Linked DNA regions of Phenylobacterium montanum. The protein of the gene in region 1 binds, or shares a complex with, the protein of each later gene. Links are inferred from orthologs where the notes say so. Each region holds a gene or a part of one and is shown in the gene's direction. Other genes may lie near its edges.

Region 1 (7,571 bases):
GGCCTTCCAGCAGCACCGCCTTCTTCGGCGACAGGCGCGAGACGCGGATCATCACCCCCTGGCCGGGGACGTAGCGGGCCGATTCCCCCGGCGCATTGGGCTTGGCCGGATCGGCCAGCACCGGCACGGTGCGCATGAAGGCCACGACCTCGGGCTTCAGCCCCACGTGGGTGACCAGGTCGATCTGGGCCTTGATCTGCCGCACGGCCTTGTCGGCCGATACGCCCTTGGGCGTGCGGCTGGCGTCCACCGAAAAGCCGTCGTAGCTGAAGGCCAGGCTGGGCTGCGGCTTGGCGGGGCCCAGGTGGAACAGGGGCTGGGGGCTCATCCCCACCGGGGCGTTGGCCAGGGCCGGCGATGCGGCGAGCATCGACACCGCCGCCGTGATCGCCGCTGTCGCTCGACGCATCGAAGCTTTCCCCTGACGACCCCGAGAGCCCATGCCGCCGATTCGCGCGCAACATGCACCCTCCCCGGGCAAAAGGGGAGAGGCGCCGTGGTGCTGGACACCCGCGCGCCCGCGATGTAGTAACCCCGCCCTCCCGATCCCGGGGGCCGAACCAGAAAGACCGCGCCCTTGCGCGGACGCACCCATGTCCCGCCACTCCAGACCCACCTCCTCTCACGGGCGCGGCCAAAGGCCCGCGGCCGGCCCGACCCAGCGCCAGCTGCGCGCGGGCGAACTGATCCGCCACGCCCTGGTCGAGATCCTGCGCGAAGAGGACTTCGCCGACCCCGACCTGGCCGGGGTCTCGGTCACCGTAACCGAGGTGCGCATGTCGCCCGACCTGAAGCACGCCCACTGCTTCGTCGAGCCGCTGGGCGGCGTCCACGCCGACAAGGTGGTCAGCGCCCTGAACCGCTCGGCGAAGTTCCTGCGCGGGCGGCTGGGCCACGGGATCGACATGAAGTTCACCCCCGACCTGCGCTTCCTCCACGACGAGAGCTTCAACGAGGCCGCCCGCATCGACCGCCTGTTCGACGACCCGCGCGTGCGCCGCGACCTCGAGGCCGAGGACGAGGCCGCCGCGGGGGACGGCGAGGACGGTTATGGGGCGTAGGCGCAAGGGCGACGCCGTCCACGGCTGGGTGGTGCTGGACAAGCCCCTGAACCTCGGCTCGACCCAGGCGGTCAGCCGCGTGCGCCGCGCCTTCAACGCCCAGAAGGCCGGCCACGCCGGCACGCTCGACCCCCTGGCCACCGGCGTCCTGCCCATCGCGCTCGGGGAAGCCACCAAGACGGTCCCCTACCTGGTCGAGGCCGACAAGACCTACGCCTTCACCATCGCCTGGGGCGCCACGACCACGACCTTCGACCGCGAGGGCGAGATCACCGCCCGCTCCGACGTGCGGCCCGCGCCCGAGGCCGCCGCCGAGGCGCTGAAGGCCTTCGTCGGCGAGATCGAACAGGTCCCGCCCGCCTATTCCGCCATCAAGATTGACGGCGAGCGCGCCTATGACCTGGCCCGCGAGGGCGTCGAGGTCGAACTGGCCCCGCGCAAGGTGGTGATCCATTCGGCCCGCGTCACCGGCGCGCCGGACGCGGAGCACCTCGACATCGAGATCGACTGCGGCAAGGGCACCTATGTCCGCGCCCTGGCCCGCGACCTGGCCATCGCCGTCGGGGCCTGCGGCCATGTCTCGGCCCTGCGGCGCCTGCGCGTCGGGGCCTTCAGGGCCGAAGATTCCGTCACACTGGAAAAGCTGGAAGATTTGTGCCATACGGGCCGCGCCTCGGAGGTTCTGCTTCCGGTCGAGACCGCACTGGACGACATCCCGGTGATGGCCGTGACCGCCGAAGACGCCTTCAGGCTCTCGCAAGGGCGACCGATCGTTCTGCTTCCCAGACAGGTCGAAACGCTGAAGGCGCGTCTGGCTGACCCCTCGGGGAATGGCTTCGCGTCCCGAACCGTTTTGGCGACGCATGGCGGCAGCGCGGTCTCGATCTGCGAGATGCGGGCCGGGCAACTCAGCCCGACACGCGTCTTCAACCTCTAATTTCGGAGACCCCGATGTCGATCACCGCCGAACGCAAGACCGAACTGATCCACACCCACGCCCGCTCGGACCACGACACCGGTTCGGCCGAAGTGCAGGTCGCGATCCTTTCCGAACGCATCGCCAACCTCACCGAGCACTTCAAGACCCACAAGAAGGACAACCACTCGCGTCGCGGCCTGCTCAAGCTGGTCTCGCAGCGCCGGAGCCTTCTGGATCACCTGAAGTCCAAGGACCAGGGCCGCTACCAGGCCCTGATCGAAACCCTGGGCCTGCGCCGCTAATCTGCGCGCCCTTGACGTCCTCCATGCCGTGCAGAGCTGCGCCGTTGCGGCTCAGCATGACGCCAGGGAAGGAATGATTTAAGTCTGCGTCCTTCGGGCCCTGGGCCCGGAGGACGTAAACGTATCTGCCCGCCGCTCTCCTTCGACAGGCAAGGAGGTGGCGGTTTTCAGGACCTGAGCTGCTCAGGCCCGATGTACGCCGGGGGTTCCAACGCAATCCTCGTCAGCCTGTCGATTTGGATGAGGAATCCGGAACGCCCACGGGCCCCGCCCCCTGTCCGCAGCCTGAGGAAATGGGTCCTCAGGACACGAAAGAAAGACGACAATGTTCGACATCAAACGCAAATCCATCGACTGGGCCGGCCGCAAGCTGACCCTGGAGACCGGCCGCATCGCCCGTCAGGCCGACGCCTCTGTCCTGGCCACCTACGGCGAGACCGTGGTCCTGGCCACCGTCGTGGCGGAGAAGGCGCCCAAGCCCGGGCTCGACTTCTTCCCCCTGACCGTCAACTACCAGGAAAAGACCTACGCCGCCGGCAAGATCCCGGGCGGCTTCTTCAAGCGCGAAGGCCGTCCGTCGGAAAAGGAGACCCTGGTCTCCCGCCTGATCGACCGCCCGATCCGCCCCCTGTTCGTCAAGGGCTTCAAGCACGAGACGCAAGTCGTCGCCACCGTCCTGGCGCATGACCTGGAGAACGATCCCGACATCGTCGCCATGGTCGCCGTGTCCGCCGCCCTGACCCTGTCGGGCGTGCCGTTCATGGGCCCGATCGGCGCCGCCCGCGTCGGCTTCATCGACGGCGAATACGTGCTGAACCCCACCCACGACCAGCTGGGTGAAGACAACAAGATGGACCTGGTCGTCGCCGGCACCCACGACGCGGTGATGATGGTCGAGTCCGAGATCCAGGAACTGACCGAAGAGCAGGTGCTGGGCGGCGTCATGTTCGCCCATCGCGGCTTCCAGCCGGTGATCGATGCGATCATCGACCTGGCCGAGCACGCCGCCAAGGAGCCCTGGGACTTCCAGGCCGAGGACTTGAACCCGCTGATCGAAAAGATCACCGGCCTCGTCGGCGAAGACCTGAAGGCCGCCTACAAGCTGAAGCTGAAGCAGGAACGCCACGCCGCCGTCGGCGCCGCCAAGGCCAAGGCCGCCGCGGCCCTGGTCAAGTCCGAGACCAACCCGGACGGCTATGAAGCGCCCAAGTTCGGCTACGCCTTCAAGGAATGCGAAGCCTCGGTTCTGCGCCGCGACGCCCTCCTGACCAAGAAGCGCATCGACGGCCGCGACCTCGACAAGGTCCGCCCGATCGTCTCGGAAGTCGGCGTGCTGCCGCGCGCCCACGGCTCGGCCCTGTTCACCCGCGGCGAGACCCAGGCCCTGGTCGTGGCCACCCTGGGCACCGGCGACGACGAGCAGTTCATCGACGCCCTGGAAGGCACCTACAAGGAAAGCTTCCTGCTGCACTACAACTTCCCGCCCTTCTCGGTGGGCGAGACGGGCCGCATGGGCTCGCCGGGCCGCCGCGAAATCGGCCACGGCAAGCTGGCCTGGCGCGCCGTGCGCCCGATGCTGCCGGCCAAGACCGAGTTCCCCTACACCATCCGCCTGGTGTCGGAGATCATGGAGTCGAACGGCTCCTCGTCCATGGCCAGCGTCTGCGGCTCCTCGCTCGCCCTGATGGACGCGGGCGTGCCCCTGAAGAAGCCGGTCAGCGGCATCGCCATGGGCCTGATCCTCGAGCCGGATGGCTATGTGGTGCTGTCGGACATCCTGGGTGACGAAGACCACCTGGGCGACATGGACTTCAAGGTCGCCGGCACCGAGGACGGCATCACCTCGCTGCAGATGGACATCAAGATCCCCGGCATCACCGAGGAGATCATGCAGAAGGCCCTGGAACAGGCCAAGGCCGGGCGCATCCACATCCTGGGCGAGATGGCCAAGGCCATCTCCGGCGCCCGCGAAGAGATCGGCGAATACGCGCCCAAGATCGAGACCATCTCGATCCCGACCGACAAGATCCGCGACGTGATCGGCACCGGCGGAAAGGTGATCCGCGAGATCGTGGCCACCACCGGCGCCAAGGTCGACGTCAACGACGAGGGCGTGATCAAGGTCTCGGCCAGCGACGGGGCCAAGATCAAGGCCGCCATCGACTGGATCAAGTCGCTGACCTCGGAGCCCGAAGTCGGCGCCATCTATGACGGCAAGGTCGTCAAGGTGGTCGATTTCGGCGCCTTCGTGAACTTCTTCGGCGCCAAGGACGGCCTGGTCCACGTCAGCCAGATCAGCAACGAGCGGGTGGCCAAGCCCTCGGACGTCTTGACCGAAGGCCAGATCGTCAAGGTCAAGCTGATGGGCTTCGACGACCGCGGCAAGACCAAGCTGTCGATGAAGGTGGTCGACCAGGAGACTGGCGAAGACCTGACCAAGAAGGAAAAGGCGGCGGAGCCGGCGGCCGAGTAAGGCTTTCAGCTCCTGCCGGAGTATTGGCGGGCGGTCCAGCGATGGGCCGCCCGCTTTCGTTTTCAGCCCATGCGGCCGTGGTTGCCGGACGCCGCGACGCCGGTCGAGTTCATGGCGGGATCGGCGGCCTTGACCCGCAGATTGTTCTGCACATGCCTCACGCCCGACACGTCCTCGGCGCAGTCCTCGGCCCGCCGTTTGGCGTGGCGATCTTCGACCGTGCCGCTGAGCGTCACCTCGCCGCTCTTGACCTGAACGTCGATGTCCGAGGCGTCGAGGTGGGCGTGATCGGCCAACCGGTCGCTGACGTCCTCGCGGATGCGCTCGTCCGAACGCACATAGTTCTTGGGGCCGCGACCGCGGTGCGGGCCGGTGTGACCGTCCGCCTGGTCGGCCAACATCGGGTTTTCAGCGCCGATCCAGCGGCCCAATCCCCCACGATAGGCATAGGATCCCGTATCGCCGCCCTTCCGCCCGCCGCCGGAGCCATAGCCATAGCCGCCCTGGCGTTCGCCATAGCCCGGGTTCATCTCCACGCCGCGGTTCGGGCCGTATTGGTTCTGGTGGAGCGGCCCGGCCTCGTCTCGCCCGCGCCGGTCGAAACGCCCATATCCGCGATCGAACTCGCCTGAGCGATAACCGCGATCCTCTCGCTCATAGCGATCGCGGTCGAAGCGATCCGCCCCGTAGCCCTGTCCGTAGTCGCCATAGGGATCGCCGCCGCCGGGCGAGAAGGAGCGATCCTCCTGGAGATGGTTATCGCGGCCCTGGAGCCGATCCTGGCTGTAGCCGCGCCCCTCCCTGTCATAGTCGCCTTCGTGGACCGGTGGGTTTCGACCCAGCCGCACGCGCCGATCGTGGTCGTCGGATCCGTACCGTTCGTTGGCCATGGTGAACTGCTCCTGAGGGGATCGCGCGCAATCGAGCGATCTGTTGCCAGTGAGGTCGCCGCCGCAGCTTCCCCGCTACGGCTTGCAGATCACCAACAATCCCCAGGACGCCTGGTTTCACCTTGGCCAATCAAATAGTTAGCGGATACCGCCCGCCTCAGCGCCCACGCATCAAGATGCCGAGAAGGACGCCGGCGCCGAGGGCGATGGCCAGGGCTTTCAGCGGCTGTTCAGCTGTGAAAGACTCCGCATCGGCATAGTATTCCCGTGCCCGGCCCCGCATGGCGCCAAAGCGTGACTGCAGGGAGCCCATCGCCTGGTCCACACGGCCCATCGCCTTCATGTGGCTGGATCCGGTCGCTTCGCCATAGGCTTCCTCTGCGCGGCCAATGCCGTTTCGCGCCCCGCCCAGGATCTGGTCGCTGGTCATGTCCGGTTCTCCTCTGTCGCCTTGTTCGACCAAGGCAACGCGCCGGCGCCCAAGGTGATCCCAAACCGGCCCTGGAGATTGGGCGTGGCCCAGCCTACCTCTGTCGTTCGAAGCCCAGGAGTGAAAGCCATGGCCAGAGCCCACGCCCACGTCGGCGAAACCCGCTACCGCGTCGACCTCAAGGCCGGCCATCACGCCCTGGTCGCCGACGAGCACGCCGACCTCGGCGGCCAGGACGCCGGCCCGGCGCCCTATGAGCTGCTGCTCGCGGCCCTGGGCGCCTGCACCTCGATCACCCTGAAGATGTACGCCGAGCGCAAGTCCTGGCCCCTCGCCGGTGTCGATGTGGCCCTGCTGTTCACTCGCGACGGCGACAGCCAGAAGATCGAGCGCACCCTGACGCTCGAGGGCGATCTGGACGATGCGCAGCGCGCCCGCCTTGCCGACATAGCCGAACGCACCCCGGTGACCCTGACCCTGAAGGCCGGGGTCGCGATCACCACCCGCCTGCGCTGAGGGCCCGGCCATGACCACCCAGGTTTTCGACTTCACCGGCGCCCGCGGGCATCGGCTGTCCGGCCGCCTCGACCTGCCCGACGGCCCGGTCCTGGCCTATGCCCTGTTCGCCCACTGCTTCACCTGCACCAAGAACTCCCTGGCCGCGACCCACGTCTCCCGGGCGCTGAACGGCCGCGGCATCGCCGTGCTGCGCTTCGATTTCTCCGGCCTGGGCCAGAGCGAGGGCGCCTTCGCCGACAGTACGTTCACCGGCGATGTGGCCGACCTGATCGAGGCGGCGCGGGCCATGGTCGCGGCCGATATCGCGCCCCAGCTGCTGATCGGCCACAGCCTGGGCGGGGCGGCGGTGCTGGCGGCGGCGCCGGAGCTGGAGAGCCTGAAGGCGGTGGCGACTATCGGCGCGCCCTTCGACGTCAGCCACGTCACCCACCAGTTCGCCGACGCCCTGCCGGCGATCCTGGCTGAGGGCGAGGCCCAGGTGACGCTCGGCGGGCGCCCCTTCACCGTGCGCCGCGCCTTTGTCGACGACCTCGCCGGCCACCGGCTGGCCGAGCGCATCCACGCCCTGCGCCGCCCGCTCCTGGTGATGCACGCGCCCCTGGACGAGACCGTGGGCGTCGACAACGCGCAGCAGATCTTCCTCGCCGCCCGCCACCCCAAGAGCTACGTTTCGCTGGACAGCGCCGACCATCTTTTGACCCGCTCGGTCGATTCCGAGTACGCCGCCGAGGTGATCGCCGCCTGGGCCTCGCGCTATCTGATCCCCGCGCCAGAGCAGGCTGCGCCCGACGCCGAGGCCGCCCATACCGTGATCGTCGAGGAGACCGGCGCCGGCCAGTTCCAGGCTGAAGTCCGGGTCGGCCGCACCCATTTTCTGGCCGACGAGCCGGTCGAGGTCGGCGGCCTGGGCTCGGGCCCATCGCCGTTCGAGCTGGTCAGCGCCGGGCTCGGCGCCTGCACCGCCATGACCCTGCGCA
Region 2 (5,425 bases), 1.5 Mb from region 1 along the record:
CCAGCTTCGCATCGGCCGCCGCCGTAGCGCCTTCGCGCGCCGCTTTCTTTTTTCTCCCGCTTGTTGCAAACTTGTCTTGCGCTTGGGACGCCCCACATCGGGCGAGATCCGCGCAAGGCCGCATCGGCCGCGCCGTTTTTGGCGGGACCGAGGCGCCGACCCCGCTCCGCGCCACCCGGCGCGTCAAGGATTAAACCTCATGGGCAGCGTCGCTCACGACCGCTCAAAGCTGATGGTTCGACGCGTCTTTTTTGACGCGACGGGCCCGCTTGCGCGCGCCCTCATGCACATCCGGCCCCCGGCGTTCTTCGCCGGCGCGCGCCGTGGAGATTATTTGAATGTCGAAGAGAATGTTGATCGACGCCGTCCATGCCGAGGAAACTCGCGTGGCGGTGGTGGACGGTTCGCGGGTTGAAGATTTCGATTTCGAAAGCCAGGCCAAGAAGCAGCTTCGGGGAAACATCTATCTGGCGAAGGTGACGCGGGTCGAACCGAGCCTGCAGGCCGCCTTCATCGAATATGGTGGCAACCGCCACGGCTTCCTCGCCTTCAACGAGATCCATCCGGACTACTACCAGATCCCCCTGGCCGACCGCGAAGCGCTGATGCGCGAAGAGGCCGAGGCGGACGACGAGCCGCCGCCGCGCTCGCACAACGGTGACGAGGACCATGGCGAGGACGATGACGACGACGACGTGATGAGCGACGAGCTCGCGCGCCGCAATCGCCGCCTGATGCGCCGCTACAAGATCCAGGAAGTGATCAAGCGCCGCCAGATCATGCTGGTGCAGGTGGTCAAGGAAGAGCGCGGCAACAAGGGCGCGGCGCTGACCACCTATCTGTCGCTGGCCGGCCGCTACGGCGTTCTGATGCCCAACACCGCCCGCGGCGGCGGCATCAGCCGCAAGATCACCACCGCCACAGACCGCAAGCGGCTGAAGAGCGTGGTGCAGAGCCTGGACGTGCCGCAGGGCATGGGCCTGATCGTGCGCACCGCCGGGGCCAAGCGCACCAAGGCCGAGCTGAAGCGCGACTACGAATACCTGATGCGCCTGTGGGAGAATATCCGCGAGCGCACCCTGCACTCGATCGCCCCGGCCCTGATCTACGAGGAAGAAGACCTCGTGAAGCGGGCCATCCGCGACATGTTCGACAAGGACCTGGAGGGGATCTGGGTCGAGGGCGAGGAAGGCTACCGCGAGGCGCGCGACTTCATGCGCATGATCATGCCCTCGCAGGCCAAGAAGATCATCGCCTATCGCGATCCGACTCCGCTGTTCGTCCAGGCCAAGATCGAGGACCACCTGGCCCAGATCTACACCCCGGTGGTGCCGCTGAAGTCCGGCGGCTATCTGGTGATCAACCAGACAGAAGCCCTGGTGGCGATCGACGTCAACTCGGGCCGCTCGACCCGCGAGCGCAACATCGAGGCCACGGCGCTGAAGACCAATGTCGAGGCGGCCGAGGAAGCCGCCCGGCAACTGCGCCTGCGCGACCTGGCCGGCCTGATCGTGATCGACTTCATCGACATGGATGAGGCCAAGAACAACCGCACCGTCGAGAAGGTGCTGAAGGACGCGCTGAAGGACGACCGGGCGCGGGTGCAGATGGGCAAGATCTCCGGCTTCGGCCTGATGGAGATCAGCCGCCAGCGCCGCCGCACCGGCATCCTGGAAGGCACCACCCACGTCTGCGAACACTGCGCCGGGGTCGGCCGCATCCGCTCGACCGAGTCCAGCGCCCTGGCCGCCCTGCGCGCGGTGGAGCTGGAGGCGGTGCGCGGCGGGGCTGGCGCCGTCACCCTGCGCACCTCGCGCGCGGTCGGGCTCTACATCCTCAATGAGAAGCGCGCCTTCCTCGAGCGCCTGCGCCAGACCAAAGGCCTGAATGTGACCGTGGTGGTCGAGGACAACCTGGCCCACGCCGAGCACGCCATCGAGCGCACCGAGAGCCGCGAGTTCGAGGCGCCCGAGGCGCCCTCGCGCCGCCCGGCCTTCTCGCCCGAGCCCACTGAGGCCGAGGCGGACGACTTCATCGTCGAGGAAGACGAGGACGAGGAAGAGGAAGAGGACGAAGAGGTCGAGGCCGACGGCGAGCGCGAAGAACGTCGCCCGGTCCGCGCCGAGGCCGAGGGCGAAGGCGGTTCGCGCGGCCGCAGCCGCCGCCGCCGCCGCCGTGGCGGACGCCGCGACGAGACGGATCGCCCGGCTCGTGCGGCCGAGGCTGTCGAGGAAGAGGCCGTAGGCGAAGCGGACGACGAGGGTGATGGCGAAGGCCGCGGGCGCGGCCGCCGTCGCCGCGGACGGCGCGGCGGGCGGCGCATGCGCGAAGAGGTGCGGCGCGACGATCCCTACGCCTGGTCGCGCCCGCGCGTGCCCGACGGCGATCCCTACATCTGGATGGATCCCGGCCAGCCGCCGGCCCCGCGTCCGGCTCCCGTCGCCGAAGCGCCCGCTCGCGCCCCTGCCCCGGCGCCCGAGCCGGTCGTCGCTGCTGTGGCGGCCCAGCCGGTGATCGAAGCGCCGCCGGAGGACATCTGGGTCGAGCTGCCTGCCCCCGAAGAGGCGCCGGCCAAGAAGCCCAAGGCCCGCCGCTCGCGCGCCAAGAAGGCGGCCGAGCCGGTCGCCGAGGTCGCGGCCAGCCTGGACGGCCCCGGCGAGATTCCGGTGCTGGAGGCCGCCGCACCGCACGTCGAGCCGGAGGCGATCGAACCGGTTCCGGTGCAGCCGGCCGTCGCGATCGAGCCCGAGCCGGTCCCTGAGCCCGTCGTCGTGACCCCGGCGCCGGCGCCCGAACCGGTGCTGGCGGCCGTGGCGGACGCGGCGGAGATCTCGAGCCCGCCGGCCAAGCCCAAGCGGGGCTGGTGGCGTCGAGGTTGAGCCCCGGCGCGTTAGCTGGCATGAGATCAGGACGGAGCATGGCGCGGGGGCGCATCGGAGTTTCGGAGCCTCTGGCATGAAGAGCCGCGCCCCTCGTCTCCCCCGCCGCCGGCGTTCGCCCATCGGCGCGGCGGCCAGCGTCCTGGCGCTGGCCGCGGGCCTGGCGGCTCCGGTCGCGCCGGCCTTCGCCCAGGACGGTCCCCTGTCCCTGATCCGCGACACCGAGATCGAGGCGATCCTGCACCAGGACGCCGATCCCCTGTTCGTGGCCGCGGGCCTGGACCCCAAGGTGGTGCAGATCCACATCGTCGGCGACAAGGACCTGAACGCCTTCGTCGCCGGCGGCCAGAACATGTTCATAAACACCGGCCTGATCGTGCGGGCCAAGAACCCCAACGAGCTGATCGGAGTCATGGCGCACGAGACCGGCCACATGGCCGGCGGGCACCTGGCCAATTCCGACATCGCCGGCAAGCAGGCCCTGGCCACCTTCCTTTTGACCATGGGCCTGGCCGTGGCCGCGGCGGCGGGCGGCGCGCCGGATGCGGCGGGCGCGCTGATCTACAGCTCGGACTATTTCGCCACCCTGACCATCCTCAGCTACACCCGCGAGCAGGAGGCCCGGGCCGACCAGGCGGCGATCACCTATCTGGAGAGGGCCGGGGAATCCCCCAAGGGCCTCGTCGATTTCTTCGACAACTTCCGCTACGAGGAAGTGTTTTCGGGCGCCAAGCGCTACCCCTTCTTCCAGAGCCACCCGATCAGCTCGGAGCGTATCGAGGCCCTGCGCGTGCGCGCCCAGCAGCAGGCGCACTATGGCGTGACCGACGCGCCTGAGGCCCTGGCCCAGCACGCCATCATGGTCGCCAAGCTGAAGGCCTTCACCAACCTGCCGCAGCAGACCTTCATCGACTATCCTGAGAGCGACACCAGCTATCCCGCCCGCTACGCCCGCGCGATCGCCTATTATCGCGACCTGCAGACCGACAAGGCGGTCAAGCTGACCGACGCGCTGCTGGCCGAGCAGCCGGAGAACCCCTACCTGTGGGAGCTGAAGGGCCAGACCCTGTTCGAGGCCGGCCGGGCCAAGCAGGCCGAGCCCGCCCACCGCAAGTCGGTGGAGCTGAAGCCCGACGCGCCGCTGCTGCACATGAACCTGGGCCAAACGCTCCTGGCCGAGGACGATCCCAAGAAGCTGGACGAGGCGATCGGCGAGATCCGCAAGTCGCTGTTCGTCGAATCCGACAACCCCTTTGGCTGGCTCCTCTTGTCCCAGGCCTATGACCGCAAGGGCGAGCCCGGCATGGCGCGGCTGGCGGCGGCGGAGGAGGAGTTCTCCCTGGGCCAGGCCTCCGAGGCCAAGGGCTTCGCCATGCGCGCGCGCATGCAGCTGCCCAAGAACAGCCCCGAATGGCGCCGGGCCACCGACATCGTGCTGGTGTCCAAGCCCAGCAAGGCCGACCTGCAGGCCCTGGCCCGCGAAGGCGGCGTCGGCGGGTAGCTTTTAGATTCTGACATCGAGGCCGGGCCACACCGGCCGCCCGGAGACCGATTTACATGAAATTCCTGCGCCTTCCGCTCGCCGTCGCCGTCTTTGCGGCCGCGCTCAGCGGCTGCAGCCGCGCCGACGACGCCTTCGACGCCAAGGTCCACGCCTATCTTCTGGCCCACCCCGAGGTGATCCAGGAGGCGATGCAGAAGCTGCAGGAGAAGCAGGAGGCCCAGGCCGTGGCCAAGGCCAAGGTGGCCATCGCCGCGAACCGCAAGGCCATCGAGCAGGACCCGCGCGACTTCGTCGCCAATCCGAACGGCAAGGTCACCCTGACCGAGTTCTACGACTATCGCTGCCCGCACTGCGTCAACATCGCGCCGGGCGTACTGAACCTGATCAAGGCCAACCCGGACCTGCGGGTCGTGTTCAAAGAGTTCCCGATCTTCGGCGCGGCCTCCGAGCGCGCCGCGGCCGGGGCCGTGCTGGTCAAGCAGTCGGGCGGCGACTATCTGGGCGTCTATCACGACTTCATGACCACCCGCCCGCTGGACGAGGCGGCCGTCGACCGGATCCTGAAGGCCCACGGGACCGACCCGGCCCGCCTGGACGACGCCCTGGTCCGCGCCGCCGCCGACCGCCAGCTGGCCGACGTGCGCAACCTGGCCATCTCGCTCGACATCGACGGCACCCCGGCCTTCATCATCGGCGACACGCTGATCCCCGGCGAGGACCTGGACGCGGTCAAGGCCGCGATCGCCAAGGCGCGGGCGAAGGGGTGAACCCTCGCCTGCAGATTTGACGCGCATCAAACCCGGCGCCGCCGTCGCCGGCTAGGTTGCCCGCACGCGCAGCAGGGGAGAGCTGATGGCCGCCGCGCCGTTCTGGACCCAGACGCCCGAGGCGGCGGCGCAGGCGCTGGGCTGTGGCGTCACGGGCCTGGGCTCGGCCGAGGCCGCCGCGCGGCTGGCCAGGTGGGGTCCCAACAGCGACGCCAGGCGGCGACGCGCCGGGCTGGTCCTGACCATCGCCCGCCGGCTGCTGGACCCCATGTGCC

The links. Proteins that work in one complex are often made in the same cells at the same time.
Region 2: the proteins of pnp (region 1) and KCG34_RS24480 are in contact, whole or in part, in a cryo-EM structure (PDB 9QH0), measured with the Escherichia coli proteins. The link is inferred for Phenylobacterium montanum from one-to-one orthologs.

The regions. Positions count from the first base shown.
Region 1 is NZ_CP073078.1:3,840,607-3,848,177, forward strand. What follows is about bases 2,246-5,181. They hold pnp (polyribonucleotide nucleotidyltransferase), read left to right. Parts: upstream 2,246-2,607; coding sequence 2,608-4,755; downstream 4,756-5,181. Other genes in these bases: rpsO (30S ribosomal protein S15), read left to right, coding at 2,246-2,282; KCG34_RS17430 (BON domain-containing protein), read right to left, coding at 4,818-5,181. Also shown: KCG34_RS17405 (hypothetical protein), read right to left, coding at 1-409; 30S ribosome-binding factor RbfA, read left to right, coding at 594-1,061; tRNA pseudouridine(55) synthase TruB, read left to right, coding at 1,051-1,998; more of rpsO, read left to right, coding at 2,013-2,245; more of KCG34_RS17430, read right to left, coding at 5,182-5,645; KCG34_RS17435 (CsbD family protein), read right to left, coding at 5,803-6,075; KCG34_RS17440 (OsmC family protein), read left to right, coding at 6,205-6,591; KCG34_RS17445 (bifunctional alpha/beta hydrolase/OsmC family protein), read left to right, coding at 6,602-7,571. UniProt on the Escherichia coli protein: Involved in mRNA degradation. Catalyzes the phosphorolysis of single-stranded polyribonucleotides processively in the 3'- to 5'-direction. Also involved, along with RNase II, in tRNA processing.
Region 2 is NZ_CP073078.1:5,341,962-5,347,386, reverse strand. The notes cover bases 1-3,108. They hold KCG34_RS24480 (Rne/Rng family ribonuclease), read left to right. Parts: upstream 1-338; coding sequence 339-2,879; downstream 2,880-3,108. Other genes in these bases: KCG34_RS24475 (M48 family metalloprotease), read left to right, coding at 2,956-3,108. In the rest of the region: more of KCG34_RS24475, read left to right, coding at 3,109-4,380; KCG34_RS24470 (DsbA family protein), read left to right, coding at 4,437-5,150; mgtA (magnesium-translocating P-type ATPase), read left to right, coding at 5,236-5,425. UniProt on the Escherichia coli protein: Endoribonuclease that plays a central role in RNA processing and decay. Required for the maturation of 5S and 16S rRNAs and the majority of tRNAs. Also involved in the degradation of most mRNAs.